Regions from separate parts of the Shewanella polaris genome, predicted to be linked through region 2. Evidence: riboswitches for the same ligand, from Rfam matches in the RefSeq annotation. Region 2 holds a riboswitch; the other holds the start of a gene.
The links. A riboswitch is a leader RNA that binds a small molecule or an ion and turns the genes downstream of it on or off. The one in region 2 is predicted to bind lysine.
Positions count from the first base shown of each region.

Region 1: another riboswitch for lysine. It lies ahead of FH971_RS06065 (Na+/H+ antiporter NhaC family protein); the one in region 2 lies ahead of lysC (lysine-sensitive aspartokinase 3).

Region 1 is NZ_CP041036.1:1,378,659-1,386,726, forward strand. It holds gene FH971_RS06035 (acyltransferase) at 41-652, opposite strand; gene tsaA (tRNA (N6-threonylcarbamoyladenosine(37)-N6)-methyltransferase TrmO) at 657-1,445, opposite strand; gene rcsF (Rcs stress response system protein RcsF) at 1,559-1,954, opposite strand; gene FH971_RS06050 (H-NS histone family protein) at 2,115-2,525, opposite strand; gene FH971_RS06055 (electron transfer flavoprotein subunit beta/FixA family protein) at 2,948-3,697, shown strand; gene FH971_RS06060 (electron transfer flavoprotein subunit alpha/FixB family protein) at 3,699-4,622, shown strand; lysine riboswitch at 5,024-5,239, shown strand; gene FH971_RS06065 (Na+/H+ antiporter NhaC family protein) at 5,321-6,877, shown strand; gene FH971_RS06070 (thymidine kinase) at 7,053-7,631, shown strand; gene FH971_RS06075 (acyl-CoA dehydrogenase C-terminal domain-containing protein) at 7,706-8,068, opposite strand, start outside.
Region 2 is NZ_CP041036.1:586,555-594,622, reverse strand. It holds gene FH971_RS02575 (site-2 protease family protein) at 1-753, shown strand, start outside; gene FH971_RS02570 (succinylglutamate desuccinylase/aspartoacylase family protein) at 826-1,944, opposite strand; gene lysC (lysine-sensitive aspartokinase 3) at 1,949-3,328, opposite strand; lysine riboswitch at 3,463-3,637, opposite strand; gene FH971_RS02560 (DUF3293 domain-containing protein) at 3,940-4,368, opposite strand; gene arcA (two-component system response regulator ArcA) at 5,060-5,776, shown strand; gene FH971_RS02550 (S9 family peptidase) at 5,892-8,068, opposite strand, start outside.

The DNA.
Region 1 (8,068 bases), 790 kb from region 2:
CTTATGTATTTCTTATTTCACCTTCCATTCTTTATAGAAGTTATTTATCTCGTCTATCGCCAATGACTCGAGCAGGATTACCGGCAATGATGGCGTAGGCTGGAACATCTTTTGTGACAATGCAGCCCATGCCAACGACAACACTATCTCCAATGGTCACACCGTCAACAATACCTACTTGAGCGCCAATCCATACATCTTGGCCAATCACTACCCCTTTGGATGTTGCAGGTTGTTTATAGATAGGTGTGTCGGCTGACATTCCATGGTTAAAGGCATAAACAGTGACGTTGTTAGCAATACGAGTTTGGCTACCAATTTTGATACCTTTACGACCACCATCTAAACTGCAACCATGATTAATGGCCACTTCATTACCTAAGGTGATAGGGCCATGCATAAACACATCGGCGGCAATCATGCATTGGTTACCAATAGAGATATCACGACCCGGTTCAGCAAAAAGTTGTGCTTGTGGGGCAATAAAACATTGCTCACCAATATGAATCGTTTCTAATTGGCAAAGTTGCTGTTGAATTTCATCTTGCCAAGGTTTAGCCCAAAGGAGATGTTTGGGTTTAAGTGAAAAGTATAGCCATGGCATCCATGATAAACGTTTTTTGTGTTGAGCTTGATAATCAATGTCTGGCATAAGCTTAATCCTTTAATAATGTCACTTTGGTCGGTTTAAGCTCTAATACTTCAATTCCTTGCTTCGTGACATGCCAAAAAATATCTAAATCATACAGCGCCACTTGATAGAGTTTGGGATCATCTTTGGCTTTTTTATAGGCTGGGCGAGGGTCTTGGGATAATACGCCATTAATTAATTCGGCTAAGCCTTGGTATTGTTGTTGAATGGTATATTGGCTAATTTGAGTTGCTGCAACAGGGGTATAAGTTACTGGAATAAGCACGGGAGCATCTTGGGCAATTCCACCTTTAGCATCAGTTATCGCATCGGAGAACGGAACATAGGGTTTAATATCGATAATAGGTGTGCCGTCTAATAAATCCATGCCAGAGATCATTAAACACACTTTACCTTTACGTTGAACAACACTATGGAGTTTGACCACTGATTGACCAATCCCATTGGGTCTAAATGTCGAACGTGTAGCAAACACTCCTAGTTTTTCATTACCGCCAAGACGGGGAGGGCGTACTGTGGTTTTCCAGCCTTGAGCTAGATTTTCATGAAAACAAAATAATAACCATAGGTGAGAATATTGTTCTATTCCTCTTACAGCATCAAGGTGATTAAAATCTGGCTCAAATTCAATATAGCCAATGGCATTGACTAGTCCAGGCTGACGCGGGATACCAAATTTTTGCTTATAAGGTGTTCTGCATATTGCAACTGCATTTAATTGACTGCTAAACGGAACGCTAGAACGGTTATTAATAGGATCTATTTGCTGGTGTTGATCGTTGCCTTGTGTCATGCAATACCTGAATTAAGCAGAGAAAGGGAATCATAACTTAAATATAAATAATGTTGATGAGTGTTATATGAGCACTCATCATTTATAGGCTACCAATATATTATATTGAGTTGTTATTTTTCTGTAAGGGTTTTAATCGCTTGCCCAACACAAAGAGCACGGCTAATGCAGCTGTTGTCTGCTTCATTTATCATAAAACAGCTTTTAACCACAAAACCATTAGCACCTATGTCTGCCGCTGCTCTTCTGGCATTTGTACGTGCAACGGCCATTTGTGGCGGTGCATCTCGAAGGGTTTCTTGGCAGGCTTCGCCTTCAACTAAACCTAATACATCAAACTTTCCTCTAGGTTGATTAGTTCCTTCATATAACGTTACATCGCCGACTTTAAAATAATCATTGATTGCTTTTTTGTCTAAATTACTGTTGAACGCATAATCACTTGCGCATGCACTTAATAATAGTGCTATAGAAGAGGCAATAAATGCATATTTAAGGGGGGAAGTCATAACCGTCACCTTCAATTAATAAGAGTGGTTCAATAAGGGTAGTTTACCTTGTCTCATGGTGATGATAAAGCAATCTAATGTCATAAAAAAAGAGCTTACCGTAAGTAAGCCCTTTTTAATCTAAAAACGTAATCGTGTTGTTAATCGCTGGTTAGAATAATTATTCCATGCCAGGAATTAAAAATTCAGTCATATTTTTTCCGCTATCAACTTGTTGTTTGAATACGGTTGGCATGCGACCTTGACCTGTCCATTGAATTAATTCGCCATCAACAGTGATTTGATATTTTGCTGGACGTGGCGCACGCTTTTTAGTTGCTGTTTTAACTGAAGACGTGACTTCACCTAAATCTTCAATAGATAAACCGCTGTTTTCAATTTGAGCAAGAATTTCTGCAATCCGAGCATTACGTTCAGCATTCGCTTCAAGTTCTAATTTTTCTTCTTCTTCACGTTCGGTAATAATTTTTTCTAATTTGGCAGCTGTTTCACGTAAATCATCAAGAGATAATTCTTTTATTGCAGCTTTAAAACGACGGCCATGGGTTAATATGTCTAAAAAGTCACTCATGTTGTAAATTCCCTAAATGATTTATTAATAAATGTAAAAGCGATAATAGATAAAATTATCTATCTTTTTGGTTAATTTAAGTATTAATGTTGTTTTTTATAGTCTTATTATTAATATAAGTAAATTTAAATCCCTAATGATTACCCATAAAGTTTAATAAACACTGAATATGGATACAATAATAGAAACTATTCGGTATTGAATCAAATTAAATTATCTTTTTATGAAATATAATTTATAAATTAAGCAAATAATCAATGAGGGTTTGTTCTGTTTGGTTGCCATTATCACAACAAAAACATGTAAACAAGCGTTTGACTTTTGTTGACGTTAACGTTAGCAGGACGTAGAGTAAACCCATATTGCATTGGCCACAGTCAATGTGTTGTCCACGTTCATTGAAGTTGTAGGAAGGAAACCCTATGAAAGTCTTGGTGCCTGTTAAACGTGTAGTCGATGCCAATGTGAAAGTCAGGGTAAAAGCTGATAACACAAGTGTTGAGACTACTAACCTTAAAATGGCGTTAAATCCATTTTGTGAAATTGCAATAGAAGAAGCTGTGCGCTTGAAAGAAGCTGGCATTGCCACCGAAGTTGTCGTGGTGAGTGTGGGCGCAAAAGTGGTACAGGAACAATTAAGAACGGCTATGGCTCTGGGGGCCGATAGAGCAATTCATATTGAAACTGATGAAGATCTAGTACCATTGTCAATTGCTAAACTGTTAAAAGCCGTGCAAGAAAAAGAACAAGCGCAATTAATATTATTCGGTAAGCAATCTATTGACGGTGACAACAACCAAACTGGACAAATGTTAGCGGCATTAACTGATATGCCCCAAGCGACATTTGCATCAGAGGTCAAAGTTGATGGTGATACTGTCACGGTGACTCGTGAGATAGATGGCGGATTACAAACTTTAAAAATGCCTTTACCGGCGATTGTTACGGTCGACCTTCGCTTAAACGAGCCTCGTTATGCATCATTGCCTAATATTATGAAGGCCAAGCGTAAACCGCTAGAAACGCTGACGATTTCTGATTTAGGTGTTAGCTTAAAAGCACATCAAACTGTGCTTAAGGTCACTCCTCCTGTTGATCGTAAAGCGGGTATTATGGTGTCTTCTGTAGAAGAGTTGGTTGAGAAGTTAAAAAATGAAGCGAAGGTGATCTAACATGGCCATTTTAGTATTAGCAGAACATGATAATGTTAGTTTAAAAACCGATACGGCCAAAGTGGTCAGCGCGGCAACCGCAATTGGTGGTGATATCCATGTGTTAGTTGCTGGTGTTGATTGTAGCGCTGCAGTAAGTGCAGCACAAAGTTTGGCCGGTGTGAGTAAAGTGTTAGTTGCTGATGCTGCTCAATATGGTGCTCAACTAGCTGAAAATGTATCAAAATTAGTTGTAGAGATTGCGGGCGACTATGAGCATATTCTAGCGGCAGCAACCAGTATTGGTAAAGATACGTTACCGCGTGTGGCAGCATTATTAGATGTGTCACAACTTTCTGAAGTGATTGAAGTTGTCAGTAGTGACACTTTTGTTCGCCCTATTTATGCGGGTAATGCTTTAGCAACCGTGCAAAGTTTAGATGATAAAAAAGTCATGACAGTGCGTTCAAGTGCATTTGATGCCGTCGCATCAACAGGCAGTGCTGAAGTGGTTAATCTTAGTCAAGCTATTGAGGCGCGTACTGAGTTTATCTCTCAATCGTTAACAGAATCAGCGCGTCCTGAACTCGGTAATGCTGGCATTATTGTGTCTGGTGGCCGTGGTATGGGTAGCGGTGAAAACTTTGCTATTTTGGAACAACTTGCCGATAAACTGGGCGCGGCTGTGGGTGCTTCTCGTGCTGCGGTTGATGCTGGCTTTGTTCCAAACGACTTACAAGTGGGTCAAACGGGTAAAATCGTCGCGCCAGATTTGTATATCGCAGTGGGTATTTCTGGTGCAATCCAGCATCTTGCTGGTATGAAAGACTCTAAGGTGATTGTTGCTATTAACAAAGACCCTGAAGCCCCTATTTTTCAAGTGGCGGATTATGGTTTGGTTGCCGACTTATTTGAAGCAGTACCAGCATTGAACAATCTAATTTAATCTGACGTTAAGTCGTTAGATGGGGGCGTTGATTAAGTTAGTGTTTTCAGCCGACTTTGAAGCGCGATTAAACGTTCGTTGTTCTATTCAAAAGGTTTCTACTCATAAAGTAGAAACCTTTTTTATTGGGCTAGTGTTAGATTAGTTTTGAATTAGTATTAGTTTTTATGTTGAGTTTTAAAAATGTCAGTTCAAAAATCAATAGTTTGATGCAGTTGCTGTTTTTGTGCCCATTACGCTAGTGTGCATTTGACTTAAAAACGTTAGACTAATGCTATGCAATTGTGGATTTTGTTGGCAATATTGTTATTTGTACTGCGATTTAGTGTTTTTTTCTGGCATAGAATAAGTCGTTTATGATTGTATGTTCGCGCTGTTTGTAATGCATTTTAAATGCAAATGGCCAAAGTAGAGGTGCATTGCGTAAAAGTCGTATTGAATTGGGTGATGCCAATAATTCAGTATTAAAGGATGCAATGCCGAAACAAATGAGTCTATCAAACACATTTGTTGGTGCAGTACTCGAAAGGGGCTGCACTGTCATAGAGTTTTTATCTATATGATAAAAGAATGATATTCATATTAAGTGGGTATTACTGTGGAGCGCTACTAGTTAAGTTAATGCATACTCTTTCGGCGTATGTTTAGCCTTATTTCTAGTTTTCTCTATTCGTATCCAACGAAGAAATAATTAAATTATGATAATAAGTTATGCCGATTCGGCACTTTCCGTTTTGCCACCACTTGTGGCTATTTTACTCGCCATTTTAACCCGTAAGGTGCTACTTTCGCTAGGGTTAGGCATTGTTATTGGTGCTTTGTTACTGAGCGACTTTTCAGTTATTGCTACCAGTGAATATATATTACACACAGTAGGTCAACTCGTTTGGAAAGACGGTGGATTGAACAATTGGAATGTGTATATTTTAGGTTTTTTGGTTGTACTAGGCATGATAACCGCGTTAATTACCGTGAGTGGTTCTGCTCGGGCATTCGCTGATTGGGCTAAACAACATATACGCAGTAAACGTGATGCCAAGCTGATGACCATGTTTTTGGGTTGTGTGGTATTTATTGATGATTATTTTAATAGTTTAGTGGTAGGTTCTATTTCTCGGCCTATTACTGATCGTTATCATATCTCGCGGGCCAAATTAGCTTATATTCTCGATTCTACTGCTGCACCTATATGTGTTATTTCACCAGTGTCTAGCTGGGGGGCATATATCATCGCGTTAATTGGCGGTATTTTAACGGCGCATGGATTTACTGACTCTGGTTATTTAAGTGTTTTTATGCAAATGATCCCAATGAACTTTTATGCGGTGTTTTCGTTGTTGTTACTGCTATTTGTCGCGGCATTTGGCTTAGATGTTGGCCCTATGCGTCAACATGAATTAAATGCATTACGCGGTAATTTGTTCGATGAATCTAAAGGGCAACCACCAGGCGCGGTATCCGATTTACCCGAAGCGGATACTGGTAAGGTGATGGGCTTATTTTTGCCTATCGCCATATTAGTGTTTGCCACAATATATTTTATGGTTTCAAGCGGTGCTGATGCATTAGCAGCTAAAGATTTACCCTTTAATGTGTTGGGTGCATTTGAAAATACTGATGTAAGTTCATCTTTATTTTTTGGATCGATTATTGGTCTCATTGCCACGGTGATTTTAGGCATTCAACAAAAAGTTGAGTTGCCTATGTTGCTATCTGGGATGCTGGTTGGTGCGCGTTCTATGTTGCCAGCAATATATATTTTACTGTTTGCTTGGACTATTGCTAGCGTAATAGGTGAGTTAGAAACAGGCAAGTACATGGCCAGTTTAGCCACCGATAATATTCCGTTTGCCATGCTGCCTGCCGTGTTGTTTTTATTAGCGGGTATTACGGCATTTTCAACCGGAACTAGTTGGGGTACCTTTGGGATTATGTTACCTATTGCCGCAGATATGGCCATGGGCAGTGACAGTACTATGATGTTGCCTATGTTAGCTGCTGTGTTATCTGGTGCGGTATTTGGCGATCATTGCTCGCCTATCTCTGATACCACTATTTTGTCGTCAACAGGGGCGAGTTGTCACCATATTGACCATGTAGTAACGCAGTTACCTTATGCACTGATTGCAGCATTGATAAGTTTCGTGGGATATATCGTACTTGGTTTTACGGGTTCCTTAATCGCCGGATTGCTTTGCTGTTCGGTAATGTTTGCTATTAGTATTGTTGTACTGCACTTTGTTGCTAAAAAGTAATGCTTGATCATTATTTCGTGCACGCAAATTAATCTGCTAATGTAAATTAATAAACAGATTACTACCGCATAAAAATGCCGTATTCATAACGAATATGGCATTTTTGTTTGTTGTTGCGATGTTAATAAAGGTAAAATGAGCGACATTATCTGACTAACTATTGGGACGCTTCATTTTGGCGCAACTGTATTTTTATTATTCGGCAATGAACGCCGGTAAATCAACATCATTACTGCAGTCTTCTTATAATTATCGCGAACGTGGTATGCACACCTTAGTGATGACGGCATCGATAGACAATCGTTATGGTGTCGGCAAAGTGTCATCACGTATTGGCATTGAAACCGATGCGCAGGTATTCGGTAGCACTGATAATTTAATTGAGCTAATTTCGACGGCCAATAATGAGCAAAAAATTCATTGCGTATTGATTGATGAAAGTCAGTTTTTAAGTAAAGAGCAAGTCAGGCAGATAACACATGTAGTCGATAACATGGATATTCCAGTGTTATGTTATGGTTTACGTAATGACTTTCAAGGTGAGTTGTTTACTGGCAGCCATTATTTATTAGCGTGGGCTGATAAGTTAGTCGAATTGAAAACTATTTGTCATTGTGGCCGCAAAGCTAACATGGTTGTCCGTCTTGATCATGACGGTAAGCCTATGAGTGAAGGTGAGCAAGTTGCCATTGGTGGTAATGAAAGTTATGAGTCGGTTTGTCGAAAGCATTTTCGTGAGTTTTTGTGGGATTAAGTTAACTCCAACATGACTGAATAAAAAAGCCGCTTCAAGTCAATTGGGGCGGCTTTAAATTATCATATTAGCGATTAAAAGTCAGAGTCGGTAAATTCAACAATGTTAGCGCTACTGGCTTCAATTTGTTTGCGTAAACTACGGGTTTGGCTACCCCAATAAGTCATAAAGAACTTAGCAGTATTAAGTTTTGCTTGGTAAAATTGACTTTCTTCAGTGCCCATTTCTAATGCCGCTATTGATGTTGCTGCAATTCGAGTCCACATCCAAGCTAATGCTGTAATACCAAATAATTGCATATAGGCCATGGATGCAGCGCCAATGATGTCTGGATTTTTACTGGCTGATTGCACAATAAATCCGGTGGCTTTTTCGAGATCGCCAGCCGCATCGATTAATCCTGCAAGATAAGGCTTCATATCTTCATTAGTTGAGTG
Region 2 (8,068 bases):
GTTATTGGTCTAGCATCGCTAGGATTTAAACTCCTTAAAAGCGCGAAAGTGGTAAAAGTACTATTTGCTGCTGCGAGCGTTGCTGCCTATTCGTGGTTATTTTCATTCCAGTTTGCTATGGCGTTAATTGGTTGCTTAGTATTTCATGAATATGGTCATATTAGAGCAATGAAACATTTTGGCATGAAAACCAAAGGGATTTATTTGATCCCATTTGTTGGCGGCTTAGCCTTAAGCGATGAACGCATCAATACCCGCTGGCAAGATGTGTATATATCCATTATGGGACCCACATTCGGCCTGATTTTATCGGTCATCTTTTTAGGACTTTATTGGATAACAGGAAATATATTTTTTGCTGGTTTGGCCAGCTTTAATGCACTGCTAAATCTATTTAATTTATTGCCTATCTTACCTCTTGATGGTGGTCATATTTTAAAAAGTATTAGTTTTTCAATGAACAGCCTTATTGGTCTTATTGCTTGCATAGCAGGTGCGGCTATCGGTGTGTTGATAAGCTATAGCTTAGGTCTTGCTCTACTTGGCTTTTTATTGCTTATTGGCAGTCTTGAGATTGTATTTGAGTGGCGTGGGCGGCATCAAAGTAATTTGCTACCACTGGATCGATACGGCCAAATATTTTCAACCGTGTGGTATCTGCTAACAGTAGCAAGCTTAGTCGGTATTATTTGGTACTTTGCCGGATCCGGTGATGAGATGTTAACCATTCCATTGCAAATTTTAGGCAGTTAATTGCAATTTACGCATCTACAAAAACGCCTGCAATTGCAGGCGTTTTTGTTTTTACTTATCTAAAGCGGTTAATCAACTAGACTGTAAAGAAAACACATTAGTCATCACCTTATACAACTCTGTACCTTGATGCACCGATGCAGAAGCAAAGTGTAAAATAGGCAAACAATCCATAGGTAAACTAATGGCTTGGTATGCCTGTTCAGTACCATACAAATCAATACGCAAAATGTTCACTAAAGGTTTGCCAGCTTTTAATGGTTCTCCAACACTCGCACAATATTCAATTAAGCCAGCTTTAGGTGCATGAAACTTCTTATAATCCTTCAAGTAACAGCCAAACCTTTCCATACTGGCTGGATTCACTTTTTCAGCAATAACACCACGATGGCTTAAATAAGCCAATATGCCTTTGGCATCCTCTAACGCGTCAGCCAAATCAATTCGTTCTTGGCTGGCAAGTTCTAAGGTAAACGCTGATACAGGTACCAAAAACTCACGGCCCTGGCCCGTTGCATATTCAGTTAACTGCCACCAAGGGCAAAATATCGCTTCGTCCATAGCACCGCCAAAACTATTGGGGATAACCAAGGTATACGGAATTGAGAAAAGCCTAGCAGCATCAATATCATATTCAGGGCAGTATAAATGTTTGCAAGATTTAGGACCGGTATGGAGGTCAAGTACGATATCAGCTTGGTGCGCCATACTCTGTAAATTCACCGCTAATCGATGACCGGTTGTTATTCCAAAAGGATTAGTCAACCGCGCCTGACAAGCCTCAATCAACATCAAACGATATGCCTGAAACAACTCATCATTGGTTAAATGTTGGTGCTCTGTATACCAAGCTTTAACATCAACTTGGTGATCAAAATACTCTCGGTTCCAATTCACACCTGTAATAGGATCAAATCGTCCTAAGGTAAACTCACCACTCTTTTGATTAATCCCCAACGGATTGGCCAACGGTGCAAGAACAATGTCACCTAATACTTGATAACTTTCTAACAAAGTCATCAGTTGATAAATCACTGCATTTCCTTGCACTTCAGCACCATGGACATTGGCCTGAATATAAACACTTGGGGCTGAAGACTCGCTTCCAGAGAATGTATATAACGGAACCGTCAACGCTTGCCCTGTTGCCAGCTCTCCAACCCGTAGTGACGATTGTGTTACTTTAATCATATGATTACTCAAACAAGTTTTGGTGCAAGGCATTAACCACTTGCGCAGCTTCGGACTCAGCCACCAATACACATAAATTATGTGGGCTGGCGCCTTGGCAAATCATCCGCACATTATGGTTTTCAAGTACGTTAAACACCCTGCTACAAATGCCAGCCGTGGATGCGATACGATTACCAATAATAGCAATTAGGGCTAAATTCTCTTCGACTCTGACCCGACAATGCTGCGATAATTCTTGTAACAAGGACTCACTCAATAAACCCTGACCACTTGAATCAGAGCCAGTTTTATCTAAGGTAAGTGATACGTTAACTTCCGAGGTAGTGATTAAATCGACTGATATTTTGTGTCGCGCTAAGGTCGCGAATGTTTCAGCCAAAAAGCCCTGAGCATGTAGCATTTGCAAACTATGTAAATTAAGTAAAGTTTGATCACGGCGCAATGCCACCGCTCTAAATACTGGGGTATCTTCAACTTGATGACGGATCCAAGTACCGCCCATTTCAGGTGCTTTACTTGAACCTACAAACACCTGAATTTTTTGTCTTACTGCCGGTAAAATGGTCGCGGGATGCAATACTTTAGCGCCAAAGGTAGCCATCTCAGCAGCTTCATTAAAGCTGATTTCAGCAATCGGGCGGGCATTAGGGGCAAGTCGTGGATCCGTGGTATAAATACCTGCAACATCGGTCCAAATTTCAACTGCAGTAGCCCGAAGAGCTTCAGCAAGTAAAGCAGCTGAATAATCACTACCACCACGGCCTAATGTCGTCGTCAATCCCTCTTCATCGGCACCAACAAAACCCTGAGTGACGATGACATAATGCGAAAGTAATGGCTGTAAAAATTCGTGAGTAAGTGTGGCTATCACTTCAATCTGTGGTTCAGCACGACCAAAGTGGCTATCGGTACGCAATACTTGGCGAACATCAAAATGATCTGACGCAGTACCTTTTTCGCGAATAACAGCAGAAAATAAAATCGATGAACATTGCTCCCCGGTAGACAACAATTCGTCCATAACCGCTTTACTGCGATTCAGTTCTAACGATTCACTGAGTACCGACATCTGGCTCAGTATGTTATCAATAATGGCAGCCACATCCTGTGGACGACCTAGTTCATCTAATATTGCATATTGAATTTGTGCGATTTGCTTAAGTAGAACTAAGCGGCGCTCGTCATTAACGTTAGCTTGGGTCAATTCAACCAATAAATTGGTGACACCACTAGAAGCGCTAACTACCACAAGACGGGTGGCTTGATTAGACAACACAATATCTGCACAACGGCTCATAGAGGCATAATCAGCAACTGACGTGCCGCCAAATTTAGCAACGACTAATTCAGGAGTGTCAATTTCAGATTGAAGAAGGCTCATACTGATACCTCCGCAGTGTGCGAAAGGCTAAAAAATAAGATGTGATTTACTAACATGATATACGCTCCGAACATACTACGTTCGAAGAGCCTGGTGCTAAGATAACGCACCCTTATAGAAGGGAAACAGCAATCATCACCAGAAGCTCTCCACCAAAAAAATAGGTGACAATCGTTAGGATTCAGCCTATACGACCGATATCAGTGTTTACCAAACAAACCGATACCTCGGCGTTAATCTCCATCATAAGTTGTCATCGGACTGGCATCCTCTCACTTACTACCTAGCTAACGCTCCTCTTCTGTTCCTCCCGAAGGAGGGAGTTGAAAATAGCAACAAATGCACTAACAAGTCAATCAACAAACGCAGTAAAAGAATACTAGTTTACTTTTATTCACCTTCTAATACGGCATTCATACCTACAATGTTTAACCCTTTATTGAGGATGTAGCATTGTTCGTAATAAAGAAAAAACCACCTAATCAATCGTAAAAAACTTAAAAACAACAAAATACCAATACAATATTACGTGTAACCAACCAAATAATGAGACAATAAGGGTAATTGAACAAATCATCCCTTAAACTAACCCTATAACGGTATTATGAACACTAAGTATCTGGGAATTCACTGACTAAACGTAAGCGATGGTTAAATGCCCCCATATCCACTTCCTCTTTAATCGAATCAACACAAGCAACTAAAGACAGCAAGCCTTTGTTGACATAATAAATAGCATGTTGATTAAACTCACGGCCCAGCTCAAGCGCTTGTTCTTTATCAATAAAAATCGCCCAGCTCTTTTCCATATGCGACAAGTCTGGAGCTGCTCCAATTAGGGATCGGTAAAGGCATTTATATTGTTGGATTTTAGATTGAAGCTGACGATCGAGTAAACGATTCTGACTGGGAGAAAGTAATAAACCGTGAGGATTATGGGCGGTAACAATAGCAAACGGGAGATCATGAGAAAGGCGTTGAGTAAGTAAAAAATGACTACTTTGGTACTCATTCCACAATGCATCGATAACATTTTTCATAATAAAATTTCGTCAATTAGGCCGAAAACAGTTTAACAGAAGGTAATAAAATCTCAAAGGCTTGTGATATCAGTCACAAGTATTGAACTTAAAATAGTATGATTATTAGCTACTTAACTGTATTAATCTTTCATATACTCGACAATTATATTAATTATTTAACATTTAATTTGTTAACAAATGCCTAAAACGAGTACAATAAACATCACTTACTATTAAATCACTATGACTAAGTCAATAACATTGATAGTAAAAAGGCAGCAGACAGCGTTTTATGGAGACTGTAGTAAAGTTTCATAGAAGTGTAGTATTTCACATTTGTATACGCTTAATTTACACCTGAACGATTTATGTTCTACATTTGATAAACATGAATAAGGTTAAATAAGTTTGTAACAAATGGAACTATCTTCTTAAATCGTATTCATAGTAGTTAGCCTGGTGGCAAAAAATTTAACTCATTAGGCATTAACGCGCATATTGCATTGGCGTAATGAGACTTAATCGACGCGAGACAACTCAGTAACCCACATTTTGCGTTACAGCATACGAGTTTATAAGAGTGTTTAATTCAGGGCAGACATAGATAAACACCAAAAAATACTGGAATATTCGCGTAAAAATAATGCGCTATTACAACTTACTAGCAACGAATCGCTAGAATCAAATTTTATAAAATTAGGTATATATCATGCAAAATCCGCATATTTTAATTGTTGAAGATGAAGCAGTAACTCGTAATACATTACGCAGTATTTTTGAAGCTGAAGGCTATGTTGTCACCGAAGCTAACGACGGTGCAGAAATGCATAAAGCCATGCAAGACAATAAGATTAACCTTGTTGTAATGGATATTAACTTGCCAGGTAAAAACGGTTTATTATTAGCACGTGAACTTCGTGAAATTAATAACATCGGACTTATTTTCTTAACGGGTCGTGACAACGAAGTTGATAAAATCCTAGGCCTTGAAATTGGTGCTGATGACTACATCACTAAGCCATTCAACCCTCGTGAATTAACCATCCGAGCTCGTAACTTATTAACTCGCGTGAATAATGCTGCTGCAGAAACTGAAGAAAAAGGTTCTGTTGAGTTTTATCGTTTTAACGGCTGGAGCTTAGAAATCAACAGTCGTTCTTTGGTTAACCCACTAGGTGAGTCTTATAAGCTACCACGCAGTGAATTCCGTGCGATGCTTCACTTTGTAGAAAACCCAGGCAAGATTTTAACTCGTGCTGATTTATTATTAAAAATGACTGGCCGTGAATTAAAGCCTCATGACCGTACTGTTGACGTAACTATCCGTCGTATCCGTAAGCATTTTGAAAGCTTGCCAGATACGCCAGAAATCATCGCGACTATCCACGGCGAAGGCTATCGTTTTTGTGGTGACTTAGAAGCGTAATCTTCTAACGTTAATCGCAATAAAAAAACCAGGTTAATCACCTGGTTTTTTATTGTCTTTTTCTTTAACGAAGAAATCTAACTAAGATATCTAATTCTGAAATCTTACTAAGCGATTATTTTAGCTGTTGGTCTAAAAATGCTGCCAATGTTTTATATAAATGATTGCGCACTTTCTCGCCACGCATTGAATGCTTAGATCCTGGATAATCCATCATTTGAAATAATTTCCCCTCATCTTGAAGTGCTTTATATACACGAGTGCTATTTTCAAACAATACGTTATCATCCGCCATACCGTGATACATCAATAAGCCTGACTGATAATTTTTCACATAAGGTAGAATGCTGCTGGCATCATAACCTTTTTTATTGGTTTCAGGGTTGCCCATATAACGTTCAGTATAATGAGTATCATATAAACGCCAATCAGTAACTGGTGCACCTGATATTGCCGCTTTAAAATAATCAGGAGCTTTAAACTGGCTCATCAACGCCATGTAACCGCCATAACTGTGGCCATAAATAGCGATGTTGTCACCATCAATAAATGGCAAACTACGCAAGTAATCAACACCTACTTTTTGATCGTTGACCTCAGCATCACCCATGTTCTGATAAATCACATGTTCAAATTGAGTACCACGATGGGCCGAACCACGGTTGTCTAACTGGAATACAGCATAGCCTTGCTGCAATAAATACTGAGTAAAATAATCTGACTCGCTCCAACTATTGACCACTAATTGTGCATGAGGCCCGCCGTATACACGCACCACTACCGGATATTGTTTAGCTGCATCAAAAGGAATCGGTTTAAACAAACGATACATTAAAGGCTGGCCATCTTCAGCGCTTAATTGACCAAACTCTGGCATCTGCCATAAACCAGCAAGGTCATATAACGGATGTTCCGCATTAATTTCATTCTGCTCAACCCACGCCAATAATTGACCACTTTCATTGTGTAAACTGATTTGTGGTGGCTGTTGTAAACTACTAAAGTAGTCCAAATAAACTGGCTTTTTATCAGCAAAAACAGCTTCATGCATACCTGATTCTTGACTAATTCGCTCAATGGAGTCCTTGCCTTTATTAAGATTGACTCGATACAAATGACGCTCAACCACACTGTCTTTACGACCACTAAAGTACACCCAGCCTGTCGCTTCATCGACAAATTCAAGCGCGTCAACCGCCCAATCACCTTGGGTTAATTGTTTAAGCTGCTTTCCTTGTAAATCAAATAAATATAAATGATTAAAGCCGTCACGTTCAGAGCCCCAAATAAAGGCCGCTTGTTGCTTTAGGAAGTGCAAATCTTTGTTTAAGTTAACCCAAGCGTTACTGCGTTCTTCAATCACGGTTTCTGCTTGCTTCGGGTTGGCTATAGAAGCGATGCGTAAATCCAGTGTTTGCTGATCGCGGCTTTGCCATTGAAATGACACATGTTGGCTGTCTGGTAACCAATCAACACGTGGTAAATACATATCTTTTTGTTTGCCTAAATCAATCCAGTTTATATCGCGACTTTTTAAGCTCACCACTCCTAACGCTATCTCAACATTGGCCTTACCTGCATAAGGATAACGCTGCTCGGTTAATTTAATGCCTTCGGCATAAATTTCATTGCGTGTCACTAACTCAACACCCGTTTCATCAATACGCGTAAAAGCAATGACCGACTCATCTGGCGCCCACCAATAACCAGTCATACGATCCATTTCTTCTTGGGCGACAAACTCAGCCATGGCATTTTTAATTGGCCCTTTACCGTCAGTAGTTAGGGCGGTAACGAGTTTAGTTTCAAGCGACAATACATATAAATTTTGATCGCGCACAAATGATACAAAGTGACCTTTTGGAGACAAACGCGCATCGGTGGCAAAACCGTCTCCTGTTGCTAGCTCTGCGACCTCATTATTAGTAACATCATATAAATACAGTTTACCCGCAGCAGGAATTAAAATACTGGCGCTGTCTTCAGACCAAAAATATTCCATGATCCCTTGACCGTAAATACGTTGGCGTTCGCGGCGGGCTTTCTCTTCATCAGACAGCTCCCCACCTTCTAATTGATCTGCATTAATCAACATGCTGCGCTTGCCTGTGGCGATATCCATTTGCCATAAATCATAAAAATGTTGGTTATCTGATCGGCTCGATAAATAGGTCACCCTCTTTCCGTCTGGTGACAATGCCAACCCACGAGGACTTGAACCCGCTAATGCTGGCGATGCGTGAATGCGCTCAATACTCAAAGGCATAGTATTACCTTTGATCGCGGTCAGTG